Regions from separate parts of the Streptomyces sp. NPDC006487 genome, predicted to be linked through region 1. Evidence: riboswitches for the same ligand, from Rfam matches in the RefSeq annotation. Region 1 holds a riboswitch; each other region holds the start of a gene.
The links. Region 1 has a riboswitch for cobalamin ahead of ACFYM0_RS24520 (CbtB-domain containing protein). Riboswitches for the same ligand answer to the same signal wherever they lie in the genome.
Positions count from the first base shown of each region.

Region 2: it holds a riboswitch for cobalamin, as region 1 does, so the genes downstream of both, ACFYM0_RS11085 (CoA-acylating methylmalonate-semialdehyde dehydrogenase) here and ACFYM0_RS24520 (CbtB-domain containing protein) in region 1, are expected to answer to the same signal.
Region 3: it holds a riboswitch for cobalamin, as region 1 does, so the genes downstream of both, ACFYM0_RS31130 (energy-coupling factor ABC transporter permease) here and ACFYM0_RS24520 (CbtB-domain containing protein) in region 1, are expected to answer to the same signal.
Region 4: it holds a riboswitch for cobalamin, as region 1 does, so the genes downstream of both, metE (5-methyltetrahydropteroyltriglutamate--homocysteine S-methyltransferase) here and ACFYM0_RS24520 (CbtB-domain containing protein) in region 1, are expected to answer to the same signal.

Region 1 is NZ_JBIAHN010000013.1:298,374-302,863, reverse strand. Features, by position in the region: gene ACFYM0_RS24530 (histidine phosphatase family protein) at 1-272, opposite strand, end outside; gene ACFYM0_RS24525 (phytase) at 394-1,680, shown strand; cobalamin riboswitch at 1,736-1,872, shown strand; gene ACFYM0_RS24520 (CbtB-domain containing protein) at 1,911-2,129, shown strand; gene ACFYM0_RS24515 (CbtA family protein) at 2,160-2,912, shown strand; gene ACFYM0_RS24510 (hypothetical protein) at 2,953-3,306, shown strand; gene ACFYM0_RS24505 (alpha/beta hydrolase) at 3,417-4,490, shown strand, end outside.
Region 2 is NZ_JBIAHN010000005.1:388,643-393,132, forward strand. Features, by position in the region: gene ACFYM0_RS11075 (short-chain fatty acyl-CoA regulator family protein) at 1-893, shown strand, start outside; gene ACFYM0_RS11080 (cobalamin-binding protein) at 909-1,823, opposite strand; cobalamin riboswitch at 1,877-2,055, shown strand; gene ACFYM0_RS11085 (CoA-acylating methylmalonate-semialdehyde dehydrogenase) at 2,243-3,742, shown strand; gene ACFYM0_RS11090 (acyl-CoA dehydrogenase family protein) at 3,739-4,490, shown strand, end outside.
Region 3 is NZ_JBIAHN010000019.1:201,111-205,600, forward strand. Features, by position in the region: gene ACFYM0_RS31115 (energy-coupling factor ABC transporter ATP-binding protein) at 1-90, opposite strand, end outside; gene cbiQ (cobalt ECF transporter T component CbiQ) at 87-836, opposite strand; gene ACFYM0_RS31125 (energy-coupling factor ABC transporter substrate-binding protein) at 840-1,178, opposite strand; gene ACFYM0_RS31130 (energy-coupling factor ABC transporter permease) at 1,178-1,873, opposite strand; cobalamin riboswitch at 1,902-2,096, opposite strand; gene ACFYM0_RS31135 (flavodoxin family protein) at 2,351-3,076, shown strand; gene ACFYM0_RS31140 (hypothetical protein) at 3,122-3,646, opposite strand; gene ACFYM0_RS31145 (SsgA family sporulation/cell division regulator) at 3,771-4,178, opposite strand; gene ACFYM0_RS31150 (hypothetical protein) at 4,394-4,490, opposite strand, start outside.
Region 4 is NZ_JBIAHN010000005.1:381,098-385,587, forward strand. Features, by position in the region: gene metE (5-methyltetrahydropteroyltriglutamate--homocysteine S-methyltransferase) at 1-1,313, opposite strand, end outside; cobalamin riboswitch at 1,477-1,700, opposite strand; cobalamin riboswitch at 1,847-1,996, shown strand; gene ACFYM0_RS11055 (DUF4430 domain-containing protein) at 2,137-2,625, shown strand; gene ACFYM0_RS11060 (3-hydroxybutyryl-CoA dehydrogenase) at 2,758-3,642, opposite strand; gene aceB (malate synthase A) at 3,639-4,490, opposite strand, start outside.

The DNA of each region.
Region 1 (4,490 bases):
GCGCCCAGGTGTACGCCGACCCGCGCGATCAGCGCCTCCACCGACTCCCCGCCGCCCGGGGGCGCGTACGAGGTGTCGGTCATCCACCGCCGCAGCCCCTCGGGGTCCTGCCCGGCGACTTCGTCCATGCTCCGCCCGGCCCAGGCGCCGTGATCCTGTCCGCGCAGCCCCTCGTGCCCCGGGCGCGGATCCCCGTAGGGGAAGCGGTGCAGGCGCGCCGCTTCGTCGAGTGGGGGTGTCACGAGCCGGACTCGTACGATGGTGGGGTGCACCGCTTGAGTGTCCCGGGGTTTCGCATCGCGTTCAACCATCGGACATCCAATGAGCGCGGACATGACAATCAACCCGGCGAGCGTCTTCCCCTCAGGGCAAAACCCTTGTAAAGGAAGAACATTGACCATACGTTCGGCCGCCCGCGCCTCCGTACTCGTGCTGTGCACAGCACTCGCCGCGTCCGTCGCGCTCCCGGCACAAGCCTCCTCGATCAGCACCGTCCGGCCCAAGGCCGAGACCGCGCCGCTGTACGACGACGAGGCCGGCGGCGACGCCAACGCCGACGACCCGGCGATCTGGCGCAACGCCGCCGACCCGGGCCGCAGCCTGGTGATCGCGACCGCCAAGCAGGGCGGCCTGCGGGTCTACGACCTGGAGGCCCGGCAGGTGCAGTCGCTGCCCGCCCCGGCCGGACCCGGCGCCGACGACGCACCCGGCCGCTTCAACAACGTCGACCTGGTCAACGGCCTGCGTCTGGGCGGCGGGCGCGCCGATGTCGCGGTGGTCAGCGACCGGGGCAACGACCGGCTGCGGATCTACCGCATCGACCGGAACCGGCCCGGCGGCCCGCTCACCGACGTCACCGACCCGGCGGCGCGCCCGGTCTTCTCCGCCGGCCAGACCGAGATCAACGAGCAGAAGACCGCGTACGGCCTGGCCACCTGGACGGACCGCAAGACCGGCCGGTCCTACGCGGTGGTCAGCCAGCGCAACCGGACCCGGATCGCCTTGCTGGAGCTGGTCGCCACCCCCGCCGGCACGGTCGACTACCGCGAGGTGCGCACGCTCGACCTGCCGTCCTCCTTCCGCCTGCCGAACGGCGCCGCCTGGACGCCCTGTCTCGAGCCGGGCGAGCTGCCGCAGGTCGAGGGCATGGTCGTCGATCCCGCGGACGGCACCCTGTACGCGGGGCAGGAGGACGTGGGCATCTGGCGCATCGACGCGGGCCTCACCGGCACGCCGAAGCTGATCGACAAGGTGCGCGAGTACGGCGTGCCCGGCACCTACGACGAGGAGACCGAGGAGTGCACGCCCGGCGCCGATCCCGGCTACGGCGGCAAGCGCCTGAAGGCCGACGTCGAGGGCCTGACCCTGGTCACCGAAGCTGACGGGGACGGCTACCTGCTCGCCTCCAGCCAGGGCGACGACACCTTCGTCGCCTACGACCGCGAGCGCGAGGACCACAACGAGTTCGAGGGCGCCTTCCGCGTCACCGCGGCCTCCGCCACCCTCGACGGCTCCGAGGTCTGCGACGGCGCCGCCGCCCTCAACGCCCCCCTCGGTACGCGCTACCCCCGCGGCCTGCTCGTCGTCCAGGACGGCCAGGAGACCCCCGGAGACGGCGACCGCGAGGCGACCGGCTTCAAGTTCGTCGACCTGGGACAGGTGGTCGACGCCATCGACTGATGGGAAGACCGGTGAGATGGGACGGAGCCCTCCTGCAGGGACGCTGTAAGGCCGCCATAAAGAGCGGTACGGTGGCGGACGACAAGACGACGGTATGACGGAAGTCCGGTTGAGAATCCGGCACGGTCGCGCCACTGTGAAGCCTCCCGGAGGGGGAGGTAAGTCAGACCCGCCACCGTCGTCGAAAGCACCACTGACCGGGACGCGTGTTCCCTCTGGAGGCTCCTGCCATGGCCAACTCCGCCGTGCCCACGACTGCCACCCCCCTGGCCGTCGCACCCATCTCCCTCACCGCTCTGGCCCCCTGGGCGCTGTTCGCCGGTGTCCTGATGCTGGTCCTGCTCTACCTCGTCGGCGCCGAGCAGGGCGCCACCGCGATCTTCGAAGGCGACACCATCCACGAGTGGATGCACGACGGTCGCCACCTCCTCGGCTTCCCCTGCCACTGATCCACCGATCCGCAAGGGACCGAAAACTCCATGAACACCATTTCCCCCCGCGTGCTCCTCGTCCGGGGCATGCTCGCCGGCCTGCTGGCGGGCATCGCCGCGTTCCTCGTCGCGTACCTCCTGGGCGAGTCCCAGGTCGACGCGGCGATCGCCATCGAGGAAGCCGGAGCCCACGACCACGGTGACGCCGAGGCGGCCCCGGTCAGCCGGGCGCTCCAGGCCACGGCCGGCCTGGGCACCGGAACCCTGCTCTACGGCATCGCGCTCGGCGGCATCGCCGCGCTCGTCTACTGCTATGCCCTGGGCCGGATCGGCCGCTTCGGCCCCCGGGCCACGGCGCTGCTGGTGTCCGGTGGTCTGTTCGTCACCGTCTCCCTGGTGCCGTTCTTCAAGTACCCCGCCAATCCGCCGGCCGTCGGAGACCCCGAGACCACGGTCCAGCGGACCACCCTCTACGTCCTGATGCTCGCGCTCGGCCTGCTGCTCGCGGCGGCCGCGCTGATCCTGGGCCGGCGTCTCGCGCCGGGCCTGGGCAACTGGAACGCCTCGATCGTCGCCTCGCTCGCCTTCGTGGTGGCCGTCGGCATCGCCTACGCGCTGCTGCCGGGCATCAACGAGGTGCCGGAAGGCTTCCCGGCGGCGCTCGTCTGGCAGTTCCGGCTCGCCTCGCTCGCCATCCAGGCCGCGATGTGGAGCACTTTCGGCCTGGCTTTCGGATTTCTTGCCGAACGGGCCCTTGTCCCCGCCCTCGCTCCCAAGGAGGCTGTACAGCCTGCGAGTTGACGTCTTGCGTGCAGGTGACTGAAAGGCTGGTGACGGCGCGGTGACGACGGCGACCCGAGAGCTCGGGGACCACCGAAGACCCAAAGGCCGCCGGGAGGGATCGCGCCTCCCGCGCCGCCCCCACCTGCCGGGCCTGCCGAACCGGCAGCAGTGGCGGGAGATGCGGGAGTGGCGGGGCTGGACGGGCGCCGCCCCGTTCTGGCTCAACGCGGTGCTCCTGCTGCTGACCCCGTTCACCACCGTCACCCTGCTCGCGCAGGTCGGCATCATCGCGGGCCTCACCGCCATCGGCGGCCTGGCCCGCCACCTCTGGTCGGGTGACTACGGCCATGCGGCCATCCACTCCGCCGCCGTACTCATGGGTGCGGCGGCGGTGGCGGTCGTGGTGGTCTGACCGGGGGGCGGACGGAGAGCCGGGCGGAGGGTCGGGCGGGGGCTAGCCCCCCGAACGGCCTTCCCGGCTACCGGATGTAGCGCCGGAGGATGCTCAACCATCCTCGTTGCATGACCACTTACCGCAGCAAGACCGGACTCGTCGCCCTCTGCGTCACGGCCGTGGCGGCCACGCTGACCGCCACCACCGGGGCCTCGGCCACGGCTGCCTCCCGCGGCGCCGTGACGCCCGCCCCGCCCGCCCTGGCCTGGACGGCGTGCACCCACACGGGCCACCTCGACGGGCAGCAGTGCGCGAAGCTGTCCGTCCCCCTGGACTACGCCGCCCCGGCCGGCCCGCAGGTCGAGCTCGCCGTCTCCCGGCTGCCCAGCACCCGCCCCGCAGCCCGGCGCGGGACGCTGGCCGTGGTCCCCGGCGGGCCCGGCAGCTCGGGTGTGCAGCGGCTCTCGCAGAAGGGGGCGGCGCTGGCCGGGCAGTTGGCCGGCGCGTACGACATCGTCGCGCTCGACCCGCGCGGAGTGGGCGGCAGCGTCACCGCCGCGTGCGGCCTGGACGCGGCCGACCGGCGCCTGACGACCCTGCGTTCCTGGCCCGGCGCCGACGGGGGGATCGCGGAGAACGCCGACCGCTCCCGCCGGGTGGCCGAGGCCTGCGCCGCGAACGGCGGCGCCGAGCTGCGCAGTTTCACCACCGCCAACCAGGCCCGCGACATGGACCGCTTCCGGGAGGCCCTCGGCGAGCGGAAGCTGTCGGTCTGGGCCGTCTCCTACGGGACCTACGTGACGGCGGTGTACGCGCAGAAGTTCCCGCAGCGCACCGACCGCCTGGTGCTGGACAGCAGCGGTGACCCCGATCCGACGCGGGTCGAGCGGGGCTGGCTCGCGAACATGGCGCAGGGCGCCGAGGACCGCTTCCCCGACTTCGCGTCCTGGGCGGCGGACCCGGCGCGGGCGGGGGAGGGGCTTCGGCTCGCCGAGCACCCGCAGGACGTACGCCCGTTGTTCCTGGCGCTGGCCGCGGAACTGGACCGTGCCCCGAAGCCCTCGAGCGTGCCCGGCCTGCCGCTGACCGGCACGATGCTGCGCCAGGCCATGCAGCTCGCCCTGTACGGCGACGCCCAGTTCCCCGCCTTCGCCCGCCTCGTCCGCGAGGCCCAGGACCCCAAGGCGGTCCCGCAACTGCCC
Region 2 (4,490 bases), on a different contig from region 1:
TCATCCGCGCGCTGACCCTCCGGCTCGCCGACCGCCACGGGATACGCATGTGCGCGGACTCCGACCGGCTGCACCACTACGACACCGCCGCCCGGGTGCTCCACCTGTCGAACCGGCTCCGCCCGGGACAGCAGGCCTTCCGGATGGCCACCCAACTCGCCCTGGTCGAGTACGGGGACGAACTCGACCGGCTGGCCACCGAGGACTTCACGCCCGGTTCCCCCACGCACGCCCTGGCGCGGATCGGCATCGCGAACTACTTCGCTGCCGCCCTGATCCTCCCGTACGGCGCCTTCCACCGCGCCGCGGAGGCCTACCGCTACGACATCGAGCGGCTCACGGACCACTTCGGGATCGGGTACGAAACGGTCTGCCACCGCCTCAGCACCCTGCAACGCCCGAGGCTGCGCGGCGTCCCCTTCTCCTTCGTCCGGGTCGACCGGGCAGGGAACATGTCCAAGCGGCAGTCCGCCACCGGGTTCCACTTCTCCCGCGCGGGCGGTACCTGCCCGCTGTGGAACGTGTACGAGGCCTTCGCCGCGCCCGGCCGCATCCACGTCCAGGTCGCCGCCATGCCCGACGGACAGCGCTACCTGTGGACGGCCCGCGCCGTCACCCGGCACCGGGGCGGCTGGGGCGAGCCCGGCAAGACCTTCGCCATCGGGCTCGGCTGCGAGATCCGGCACGCCTCACGGCTCGTGTACGCGGATGGGCTGGACCTCGGCAACAGGTCGGCCGCGACTCCCATCGGCATGGGCTGCCGCCTGTGCGAACGCCTCGACTGCCCGCAGCGGGCCGTCCCGCCCCTGGGACGGGCCCTGGCCGTCGACGAGAACAGCAGCACCTTCGTCCCGTACCCCGTCGAGGGCGTTCCCGCCCCCGCCCGCGGCTGACCCGGGCCCGGCCGCTCACTGCATCCGGCGGGCCTCGGCCGCGGTGACGGGTTCACCCGCCCGCACTCCGTGCAGGACATGGGCGAGCACCTCGGCTCCGCGTACGACTCTCGGTCCGGGGCGGTTGAAGTAGGCGGGCCCGTCCAGCACCCAGACCTCACCGGCCCGCACGGCCGGGAGTTCCTGCCAGCCGGGGAGGGATGTCAGCAAGTCCCTCTCGGTGAGCGTGCGTTCGGGCGGGAAGCCGCAGGGCAGGACCAGCACCACGTCCGGGCGGGCCGCGCGGACGGCGTCCCAGGTCATCGGTTTGGTGTGCTCCCCCGGTACGGCGAGCAGCGGTTCGCCCCCGGCATGCGCGATCTGTTCGGGCACCCAGTGCCCGGCGGGCCACAGCGGGTCGAGCCACTCGATGGCCACGACCCGGGGCCTGGCCCGCCCTTCCGTCAGCCACCGCACCTCGTCGAGCCGGCCGCGCAGCTCGGTCCGCCTGCGCTCCGCCCGCCCTCGTACGCCCAGTAGCTCCCCCACGGTGACCAGGCAGTCGAGTACGCCATCGAGGGTGCGCGGCTCCAGGCTCAGCACGCGGGCACCACCGTCGAGCACGCGCACCGCGCGCGAGACCCCTCCATAGGAAACGGCGCAGACGTCGCACAGGTCCTGGGTGAGGACGAGGTCCGGCACGAGAGCGGCGAGCGCTGCCGTGTCCAGGGTGTAGAGCGAGGAACCGGAGTGGGCGGCGCCACCCACGGCCTCGGAGATCTCCCGGCTGCCGAGGTCCTCGGCGGCGAACTCGGCCCGGGTGACCACGGGTACCGAAGCGACCGCCTCGGGCGGCCAGTCGCACTCATGGGTACGTCCGACCAGGTCGGCGGCGAGTCCGAGTTCCGCCACGATGTCGGTGGCCGCCGGGAGCAGGGAGACGATGCGCATGCACCGACTGTAGGCGCGCGGGCGACGGTCTGGACTTACTAGGACGTCCAACTATATGTTCGTGCCCATAAGGTCCGCGGTGCAGGGAAGCCGGTGAGAAACCGGCACGGTCCCGCCACTGTGACCGGGGAGTGTGCTGCCATCCACACGCCACTGACGAGGTCTGTCGGGAAGGCGGGCGGCACGCGGGGATCCGGGAGTCAGGATACCGGCCGCGGATGTTCCGTGTTGTCCACGAGGATGGAGCAGACACGCATGGCACCGGTTTGTACCCACGACCCTGGTGATCCGGCGGAGCACGCGCACACCATTTCGGCGCGCTCGTAGTCCCACGACGTTCCTCGCGGCGCACCCTCACCGGGTCCGTCCGCGGCCCCGTCGTGCCATCCCCGGATCCAACCTGACGAGAGCAGGCATCCATGGTCCGCGAGCTCACCCATTTCATCGGCGGAAAGCACACCACCGGGACATCCGGCCTCTTCGCCGACGTGCACGACCCCAACACCGGTACGGTGCAGGCCCGCGTCCCGCTCGCCGGGCGCGCCGACACCGAGGCCGCCATCGCCAACGCCCGGGAGGCTCAGCAGGATTGGGCACAGTGGAACCCGCAACGCCGGGCCCGTGTCCTGCTGCGCTTCCTGCAGCTGGTGGAGGACGAGCGGGATTCCATCGCCCGGCTGCTGTCCGCAGAACACGGCAAGACCGTCGCCGACGCCCACGGTGATCTGCAACGCGGCCTGGAGGTGGTCGAGTTCGCCGCCGGGATCCCGCACCTGCTCAAGGGAGAGTTCACCGACAACGCGAGCACGGGCATCGACGTGCACTCGCTGCGCTCGCCCCTGGGCGTCGCCGCCGGGATCACCCCCTTCAACTTCCCCGCCATGATCCCCCTCTGGCAGGCCGCCCCCGCCCTGGCCTGCGGAAACTCCTTCATCCTGAAGCCCTCCGAGCGCGACCCGTCCGTACCGCTGCGGCTGGCCGAACTCTTCCTGGAGGCAGGCCTGCCGGCCGGCGTGCTCAATGTCGTCAACGGCGGCAAGGAAGCCGTCGACACCCTCCTCGAAGACCCTCGCGTCCAGGCCCTCGGCTTCGTCGGATCGACCCCGATCGCCGCGTACGTCTATGCCACCGCCGCCGCTCACGGCAAGCGCGCCCAGTGCTTCGGCGGGGCCAAGAACCACATGGTCGTGATGCCCGACGCCGACCTCGACCAGGCCGTCGACGCGCTGGTCGGTGCCGGTTACGGCTCGGCCGGGGAGCGCTGCATGGCCGTCTCCGTCGCCGTGCCCGTCGGCGAGGAGACTGCCGATGCACTGGTCTCGAAGTTGAAGGAGCGCATGGCCACGCTGCGCGTCGGCCGCTCCGACGACCCCGGGGCCGACTTCGGGCCCCTGGTCAGCCGCGACGCGCTGGACCGGGTGGACCGCTACGTCGGCATCGGAGCAACCGAGGGTGCCGAACTCCTCGTCGACGGGCGCGGGTTCACCCTGCCCGGGCACGAGAACGGCTACTTCGCCGGTCCCAGCCTCTTCGACCGCGTCACCCCGGGGATGCGGATCTACCGCGAGGAGATCTTCGGCCCGGTGCTGAGCGTCGTACGGGCCGCCGACTACGAGGAGGCGCTGCGCCTGCCCACGGAGCACCCGTACGGCAACGGCGTCGCGATCTTCACCCGGGACGGCGACACCGCCCGCGACTTCACCCGCCGGGTGGGCGTCGGCATGGTCGGCGTCAACGTGCCCATCCCCATCCCCGTCGCCTACCACACCTTCGGCGGCTGGAAGCGGTCCGGCTTCGGCGACCTGAACCAGCACGGTCCCGACTCCATCCGCTTCTACACCCGCACCAAGACCGTCACCTCGCGCTGGCCCTCCGGGGCCAAGGAGGGCGCGAACTTCACCATTCCGACGACGGGATGAGCACAGTGGCCACCCTGACCGAGGACCAGCTCGCCCTCGCCGAGGTCACCCTCGACTTCGCCCAGGAGCAGCTCGCTCCCCACGCCGTCCTGTGGGACCGGACCAAGCACTTCCCCGTCGACGTCCTGCGCAGGGCCGCCGGGCTGGGGCTCGGCGGGGTCTACGTCCGTGAGGAGTACGGCGGTTCGGGGCTCTGCCGGAGTGACGGGGTCCTCGTCTTCGAGACCCTCGCCACCGGCTGCCCGTCCATCGCCGGGTACCTGTCCATCCACAACATGGTCGCCTGGATGGTCGACCGCTACGGGAGCCAGGTCCAGCGAGAGCGCTGGCTTCCCGGGCTCTGCTCGGCGGCCACCCTGGGCAGCTACTGCCTGACCGAGCCGGGCGCCGGCTCCGACGCCGCCGCCCTGCGCACCCGCGCCGAGCGGGACGGCGACCACTACGTCCTGACCGGCGTCAAGCAGTTCGTCTCCGGCGCCGGAGCCGCGGGCGTCTACGTGGTCATGGCGCGGACGGGCGGGGCCGGCCCGGGCGGCATCTCGGCCTTCGTCGTCGAACGCGAGGACCCCGGCGTCTCGTTCGGCCCCAACGAGGCGAAGATGGGCTGGAACGCGCAGCCCACACGCCAGGTCGTCCTGGACGGTGCGAGGATCCCCGCCGATCGCCGCCTCGGCGACGAGGGCGACGGCTTCCGCATCGCCATGAACGGCCTCAACGGCGGGCGCCTCGGCATCGCCGCCTGCTCCCT
Region 3 (4,490 bases), on a different contig from region 1:
GGTCAGGACCGCCGGGCCGTCCTCGTAGGCGTAGCCGGCGCCGGACAGTTCCACCACCGGGCGGGGGGAGGGGGGCAGCGACGGGTTCACGGGCGGAGCCCCTTCAGGGTGAGGGTCAGGGTGATCAGGGCCGCCAGCAGGCCGGCGGTGGCCGTCAGGAAGCGCCACGACAGGGCCGCCTCCGGTACGAGGACCCGCAGCGCCCCGTCGTAGCCGCGTCCGGCCAGCCCCGCCTGGAGCTTGGCCGCGCGGTCGAAGGCCCGTACGAAGGAGGTGGCGGCGAGCCCGGCCAGGGAGCGCCACACCGCCGCCCGGCCGGTGTGCCCGAGTCGGGCCGCCTGGGCCCGGCGGACCTGGGTCATGGAATCCAGCAGCAGGAAGCCGATCCGGTACATGACCAGGGCCACGTCCACCACCGGGGCCGGCACACCGGCCCGGACCAGCCGGGGCAGTACGTCGGAGACCGGGGTGGTGAAGGCGAACAGCAGCAGTCCGAGCGAGGCCGCCGAGGTGCGCAGCAGCAGTTCGGCGGCGAGCCGGGGACCGTCGGGGGCCAGGGAGACCGGCCCCGCCGGGCCGCCGACGGCGAACAGCAGCGGCAGCGCCCCGGTGAAGCAGAAGCCGAGCGGGAGCCGGAAGGCCCGCCAGAGCTGCCGGCCGGCCACTCCGGCCGGGCCGAGCAGCACGGCGAGGGTGGCGGCGGCCACCAGCGGCCCGCCCGGCCAGGGCGGCAGGCACACGGCGGTGACCGTCAGCCCGATCCCGAGCAGGGCCTTCTCCAGCGGGTGCCGGCCGCGCCAGCGACTGCCGTGCGCGGCCACGTCGATCGGCAGCACCGCCTACGCCTCCGGGGCGGTGGCGGCAGCGGCGGCGGCCGCTCCCTGGCGGCGGCCCTTGCGGACACCGAAGTAGTAGGCGAGCACGCCCGCGCCCAGCGCCGCCTGCAAGGCGAACAGCGCGGACTCGATCTCGCCCGAGGGGGGTTCGTACAGAGGGGAGAACCAGGGCTCGTAATCCGGCTTCAGCTCGGTGATCGCCACCTCGGCCTGCGCGTCGGCGCCGGTGAAGGGCTCCTCCTTGCCCTCGCCCAGCCCCAGGGCGAGCGGCAGGACGGCCAGCGCCGCCACCAGGAGCAGCAGCAGGGTGTTGATCTTCGCGTTCTTGGACATCCCGCTCATCAGGCCGCCGCCTTCTCTTCGGTACGGGCGGAGGTCAGCTTCGCGACGCCCAGCCGGACCAGGTCCGACTTGCTCGACGCCATCAGCAGCCGCATCACCAGGACGGTCAGCAGGCCCTCGCTCACGGCCAGCGGTATCTGGGTGACCGCGAAGATCCCCCCGAACTTCGCTAGCGAGCCCGGGAAACCGGAGGCCGGGTCCGGGAAGGCCATGGCGAGCTGCACGCTGGTGACGCAGTAGGTGACCAGGTCGGCGAAGAAGGCGCCGAAGAACACGGTGACCATCAGCGGGAGGCCCGACCTCCGCATCAGCCGGTAGACGGCGTAGCCCGCCCACGGGCCGGCGATGGCCATCGAGAAGACGTTGGCGCCGAGGGTCGTGAGCCCGCCGTGCGCCAGCAGCAGGGCCTGGAACAGCAGGGTGATCGTGCCGAGCACCGCCATGATCGGCGGCCGGAACAGGATCGCCCCGAGCCCGGTGCCCGTGGGGTGCGAGCAACTGCCCGTCACCGAAGGGATCTTCAGGGCGGAAAGGACGAAAGTGAACGCTCCGGAAGCGCCGAGCAGCAGCGTGCTCTCCGGGTTGGCCTTCACCTCGCGGGTGAGCGAGCGGACGCCGTGGACGACGAAGGGGGCGGACGCGGCGCCCCAGGCGACCGCGTGCAAAGGGGGCAGGAACCCCTCGGCTATATGCATGAGTGGGGAGACCTCTCCAGCACCTCGTGGATGGACAACGCGCCCCGGCCGGTCTCCTGGCTCACGGGTTGACGTCCATGCTCCGCCTTCCCGGGCAGCGCGGAACCTCCCGCGCAGCCCAGTGGCTTTCCCGCAGGAGTGGAGCCGGACTTCCCGATCACAGTGGCGAGGGCCGCACCGGTTTCCCACCGGTTTCCCGAACACCAAGGCCCGCTGACCCTAGTCGGCCGCACGGACCGGTAACAACCCGCCCCAATCGCGCCGGGCGGTGGCCGGATTCCGCTTGTGCGTCACGCCGCGTGTCCGCCGCGCCGGCGTTTGCCTCAATGGCCCCACGTGGAAACGGAGTTCCATGGATCCGCGGCCGCCGGAGCCGGGAAGGGGCGCCCCGGCCGCGAGCTCCTCATCGCCTGCGCCGGTCGCCCGGACGGGCGCGGCCCGGTGGCGGCCGCGCCGGGCTCCGGAGAGGCTGGACGGGTGGCTACCGACACCGCGCACCCCTTCGACTACTCCGACCTCACCGCCGTCTACGTCAACTGCACGCTCAAGCGATCGCCCGAGCCCAGCAACACCGAGGGCCTGATCGGCAAGAGCCGCGCGGTGATGGAGGCGGCCGGGGTCCGGACCTCGCTCATCCGGGCCGTCGACCACGACATCGCCACCGGTGTCTGGCCCGATATGACCGACCACGGCTGGGAGAGCGATCAGTGGCCGGTGCTCTACAGCCAGATCATGGACGCCGACATCCTCGTGCTGTGCGGCCCGATCTGGCTCGGCGACAACAGCTCGGTGATGAAGCAGGTCATCGAGCGGCTCTACGCCTGCTCCTCGATCCTGAACGAGCAGGGCCAGTACGCCTATTACGGGCGCGTGGGCGGCGCGCTGATCACCGGGAACGAGGACGGCGTCAAGCACTGCGCCATGAACATCCTCTACAGCCTCCAGCACCTCGGCTACGCGATCCCCCCGCAGGCCGACGCCGGATGGATCGGCGAAGCCGGACCCGGGCCCTCGTACCTGGACCCCGGATCCGGCGGGCCCGAGAACGACTTCACCAACCGGAACACGGCCTTCATGAGCTGGAACCTCATGCACCTGGCCGCTCTGCTCAAGCGGTCCGGCGGGATGCCGGCGCACGGCAACCAGCGCTCCCTGTGGGACGCGGGCTGCCGCTTCGACTTCCCGAACCCCGAGCACCGGTAGGTCCCCGCCCCCCCGGCCCCCGCCTCCCGCCTCGCGCCGGCGTGCTCAGCAGACGTTCGGGTGCGCGACGTCCAGGACGAAGCGCTCCGGGGCGTGCAGCTTGGACGTGGTGTAGGCGGGCTTGGTGTCGAAGGCGGCGCCGAAGGTGACGTACCCCTCGTAGTCGCCGGTCAGGGCGATGCCCTTCAGCTTGGGCAGGTAGATCTTGAGGAGCTTGGGCCCGCGGTAGACGTTGCGGCCCGCGTCGTCGTGTCCGGCGGCGGGGTGCAGGCGGATCTCCAGGAAGTACCGCCCGGCCAGCGGGACGGGCTTGCCGGATCCGTCGTAGATCAGCGACGGGACGCGGGTGACGGTGACCTCGGGTACGTATCCCTGCAGGTCGATGACCACGCGGTCGTACGTGCAGTGCCCGCCCCAGCGGGCATTGACGACGAGCGGAGTGATCGTGGTGGCGGTAGTGGTGGCGGCGGTCGTGGCTGCGGCGGAGGCCGGTGCGGCGAAGGCGAGCATGGCGCAGAGCAGTGCGCCCAACCCCAGTGCGGTGGCCTGCCGGCGGCGTGGACGGTTCATTGCGTCCCCTCGATTCCGAGAGACGGGGAACGGTGTCACCCGTGAAGACGCGCCCGCTGCGGTCGTGGTTGCACCGGGTTCGGCGCGTTCGCCGGACTCACCCGGTTGATCGCGTTCACCCGGTTCAGCTGGGCAGGAGGGCGTTCAGCTCGGCGTCGAGGTCGTAGTACCGGTGCTCCTGGCCGCGCGGCACCAGCTCGGTCATCCGGCGGCACAGCTCCCGTACGTCCTTGGCCCGCGCGGACACCACGCACGACTGCTCGCCGTTGCTGAAGGCGAGGAAGACCCGCGGCTCGGTGCCCTTCCAGCGCGGCCACACCTGTATGTCGCCCTCGCCGGTGGCGCAGACCTGGCCGTCGAGCAGCAGTTCCCGGGAGAAGACCCAGCGCGCGAGGTGCATCCCGGCACCCTCGAAGTCGAGGGAGATCTCGTACGGCCGTTCGGTGCGGTACGCGAAGACGCCCCGCACCGGGACGGGCGCGGGCGCGGCCTCGAGCCGGAGCGGCAGGACGCGGTGTTCGGTGCCGGTCATGCGGGCGCCTCTCTCTCGGGTGGGGTCTCGCCGACGCACGCGCGACATGCCCACTCGGGCAAGCTAGCCCACCCCCGGACCGGTTTTCCGCTGCCGAAGGTCCCGTACGGCAGGGTCGCTCGACCCGACTTCGCCCGATGCGCCGAGCCCCGCCCTCCGGGGGGAGGGCGGGGCTCGGCGGACGTGTGTGACCGGGGCGGGGGCCCCGGCCGGCACTACGGAAGCGGGTTGTAGATGAAGGACTCGTGCGAGTTGGACTGGCCGATCGCGGTGAAACCGGAACCGTTGGCCTGGGCGCCGTTGTTCTGGTTG
Region 4 (4,490 bases), on a different contig from region 1:
AGGCCCAGGTGCGCCCGCTGGGCGGCGGCGCGCTCCGGGTAGGGCTGGGCACGGCGGCCGTCCGTGCCGGTGATCGCGGCGGTGCGGGTGCGGACGGCCGGGTCGTGGGTGAGCGCGGAGCCGGCTCGGGAGGCCAGGTCGGCCCGGTTGGCGGCGAGTTCGGGTGCGATGGAGTCCGTGCCCTGGGCCAGCCCTCGGGCCAGGACGGAGATCTCGGCGGCCTTCTGGCGGGCGAAGGCGAGCCAGCGGCGGACCTGCGGGTCGATGTCCCGCTCGGCAGCGACGTCGATCGGGACGTGCAGCAGGGAGCAGGAGGCGGCGACGTCCACCCGGTCGGCGAGGCCGAGGAGCGTACCCAGCGTGGTGAGCGACTTCTGGTAGTCGTTGATCCAGATGTTGCGGCCGTTGACGACGCCGGCCACCAGGCGCTTGCCGGGCAGGCCTCCGACCGCCCCGAGGTCCTTCAGATTGGCGCTGCCGGCCTCCGTGAAGTCGAGGGCCAGGCCTTCGACCGGAGAAGCGGCGAGGACCTGGAGGGCTTCGCCGAGCCGGCCGAAGTACGAGGCGACGAGCAGCTTGGACCGGTCGGTCAGGGCGCCGAGGTCGCGGTAGGCCCGAGCCACGGCGTTCAGGTCCGCCGGGGTCCGGTCCTGTACCAGGGCCGGCTCGTCGAGTTGGACCCACTCGGCCCCGGCGGCCTTGAGGGCGGCGAGGACCTCGGCGTAGACGGGGAGGATCCGGTCCAGGAGGGTCAGCGGCTGGAAGTCGGCCGCCACGCCCGGGGCGGGCTTGGCCAGCAGGAGATAGGTGATCGGGCCGACGAGCACGGGGCGGGCGTCGAGGCCGAGTGCGAGGGCTTCCTTCACTTCGGCGACCTGCTGGGAAGGGTCCGCGGTGAAGACGGTGTCCGGGCCGAGTTCCGGGACCAGGTAGTGGTAGTTGGTGTCGAACCACTTGGTCATCTCCAGCGGGGCCACGTCCTGCGTACCGCGAGCCATCGCGAAGTACCCGCCGAACGGGTCGGTGGCGACGGCCTCCCGGTGCCGCTCGGGGACGGCGCCGAGCATGACGCTGGTGTCCAGTACGTGGTCGTAGTACGAGAAGTCACCGGTGGGTACCTCGTGGACGCCGGCCTCCGCCAGCTGCCGCCAGTTCGTGCGGCGCAGTTCGGCCGCGGTCGCCCGGAGGGCGTCAGCGGTGACGCGGCCCTTCCAGAAGCCCTCGATGGCCTTCTTCAGTTCACGGTTCTGCCCCTGACGGGGGTAGCCGTACACGGTGGCTCGTGCGGCCGCGGCTGCGGGCTTCGCTGTCACGGAACTCTCCTTCGCGAGATGTGTCCAGGAACGCCCCGGCAACGGGACGCGGACGCGAAGGAACGCCACGACGAACGGCTCGCGCAGCGGAAGGACCGCTCGTGCCGCTCGATGTGTACGCCGACCCGCCCACGAGGTCACCGGGATCTCCGCACACGGAATCGTCCGCGTACGGGCAACGGGCAGGTCTTCGGACTCGCGGGCACGCGGACCACGAAGGCCCGCACCTACTGGCCGTCGCTTCCCAGGACCGGTTCCGGTCCCAGTGCGTATGACGGCGGTCGTTCCCACTCACCGCTGCGGGGCAGTCCCGGATTCTCACCGGGTTCCCTCTTACGACGCATCCCGCCTGGCGGACGGGAGCGAACCAGCTGCGAGGCCCACACTAGGCTGCCGCACCCGAGGACGAACCCTGTTGTCCAGGTGTCGGACAGTGGGATGAGACACGCCGGTCCTGGCCGGACGTGAAACCGGGGACGGCGAGTCGAGCGGTCACGCCGGAAAGCCGCCCCTGGTCACCACGTTGTTACGACCGTACGATTCGTGTGCCCGGTCGGACCGGGTGACAACTGAATCGCCGTGTGGCCAGGGGGAAGCCGGTGTGAATCCGGCGCTGACCTGCAACCGTGTGGAGCGCCTGCGCGCCCCGAGTCGGATAGCCCGCCGTGCGGCTCGTACCGCCTCCCACTGTCACGGACTGCAGCGCGGAGCCTTGAGTCGCCGACTCGCCACAGCCTGCTCCCGCCGCATCGGGGACCGGCGCTGCCGGGCGATGCCGCAGCGGAAGGGCCCGGCTGCGCCCGCCCTGCCCGAAAGGCAACCCATGCGCCCGAACCTCGTCCGTCGCGCCCTCGTCACGACGGCCGCCCTGGGACTCGCGCTCGCCACAGCGCCCGCCGCCGCCCACGCCAAGCCGGCACCGAACACGAACGCCCCGGTCAAGGTCGGCCTCACGGTGCAGGGCCCCAACGGCCTTCTGTTCAAGGGGAAGATAAGGACCAAGGGGCACGACGTCACCACCGTCACCGGCGGGACGCACAAGTGCGACGGCACGAACGGCGCCGCCAACCCGAGCGCCGTGCCCACGCCGACGGCCGCCCTGGACGACGCCGCGAAGAAGAAGCACTTCAGCTGGGACGGCACTTGGTACGCCTCGTTCGACGACTTCTCCGTCGACACGATCAAGAACGTCAGCGGTGGCGGCGTCGCCTACTGGAGCATCTCCGTCAACGGCACCCCGACCCCGGTCGGCGGCTGCCAGTTCAAGCTGAAGGCAGGCGACCAGGTCGCCTACACCTGGACCTCCTTCTAGCGGGTACGACAGCCCTGCGGTCGCGCTGCCCGTCTTGGCGCGCGGTGGGGGTGCGGCGACACCACTCGCCACACCCCCACCGCCTCTGGGCGCCTCCGGCGCACCCTCATGGCCGGAGGTCTGCCGGGCCCCTCAGACCCGGCCGTACGTGTGGAACCCGCGGCCGCTCTTGCGTCCCAGCAGCCCCGCCTGCACCATCCGCCGGAGCAACGGGGGCGGGGCGTACAGCGGTTCCTTGAATTCCTCGTACAGCGACTCCGCGATCGCCGTGACCGTATCCAGGCCGATCAGGTCCGCCAGCTTCAGCGGACCCATCGGGTGGGCGCAGCCCATCTCCATGGCCGCGTCCACGTCCGCCGCGCCGGCGAAGCCCGATTCGGCCATGCGGACGGCCGAGAGGAGGTAGGGGATGAGCAGGGCGTTGACGACGAAGCCGGCCCGGTCCCGGGAGCGGACCGTGGTCTTGCCCAGCGTGTCGCGGGCGAACGCCTCGACGGAGGCGAGCGTGTCCGGCGACGTGTGGAGGGAGGAGACGACTTCGACGAGCGGCAGGACGGGCACGGGGTTGAAGAAGTGCAGGCCCACCACCCGGTCGGCCCGGCCGGTCGCCATGCCCAGCCGCATGATCGGGATGGCGGAGGTGTTCGTGGCGAGGATCGCCCCGGGGTCCTCGACGATCTTGTCGAGGGCAGCGAAGACCCGGGTCTTCGCTTCGGGGTTCTCGGTGACGGCCTCGATGACGAGTTGCCGGTCGGCGAGGTCCTCCAGGTCCCCGGTGAACAGCAGACGGGCCAGGGCGTCCTCGGCGGAGCTCCGGTGCAGCTTCCCGCGCCGGACGGCTTGCTCCAGGGAGACGGCGACGCGCTCGCGGGCGGCGCGGGCAGCGGCCGCGTCCGCCTCGGCGACCACGGTGTCCAGTTCGGCGCGGGCGCACACTTCGGCGATTCCGGCTCCCATCCGACCGCCGCCGACCACGCCGACGCGCAGGATCCGGTCCGGCCGGACGGGGGCGTTCACGCGGTCACCTGCGCGGCGGGGGAGGTGCGGCGGACGAGATGGCGGGTGTAGGCCTCCGGGGTGAAGAAGGCGGGGAGCTGCATCGGCAGGGCGGTGTCCACGAAGATCTCCCGTGCTTCGAGGACGCGTGCCTGTGGATCCTCCGCCTCCAGGGCCGCGCATTCGGCGTCCAGGAGATCGACGACCGTTCCCCGGCCGACCCGGTCGTGGCGGAGCCACTGCCAGATCTGGACGCGGGCGATCTCGGCGGTGGCGGCGTCCTCCATCAGCCCGTTCAGGGCCACGGCCCCGCTGCCGCGCAGCCAGGCGTCGAAGTAACGCAGGGCCACCGCCACGTTGGAGCGGACGCCTTCCGAGGTCGGCGGAGCCGCGATCCGGCGGATGGACAGCAGGTCGGCGGCGGCGACGCCGACGTCCTCACGCGTTCGGTCCAGCTGGTGGGGCCGGTCCCCCAGGACGTTGCCGAAGACCTCGCGGCAGACGGGGACCAGCCCGGGGTGGGCGACCCAGGAGCCGTCGAAGCCGTCCTCGGCCTCCCGCTCCTTGTCGAGGCGGACCTTTGCGAGAGCCGCGGAGTCGGCTTCGGTGTCCTTGCTCGGGACATGGGCTGCCATGCCACCGATGGCGTGTGCTCCCCGCCGGTGGCAGGTCCGGACGAGCAGGTCCGTGTAGGCGCGCATGAAGGGGGCCGTCATGGTGACGGCGGCCCGGTCGGGGAGCTGGAAGTCGGTGCGGTGGCCGAAGGTCTTGATGAGGCTGAAGAGGTAGTCCCAGCGCCCCGCGTTCAGTCCCGCGCTGTGTTCGCGCAGTTCGTAGAGGATCTCCTCCATCTCGAAGGCGGCCGTGAT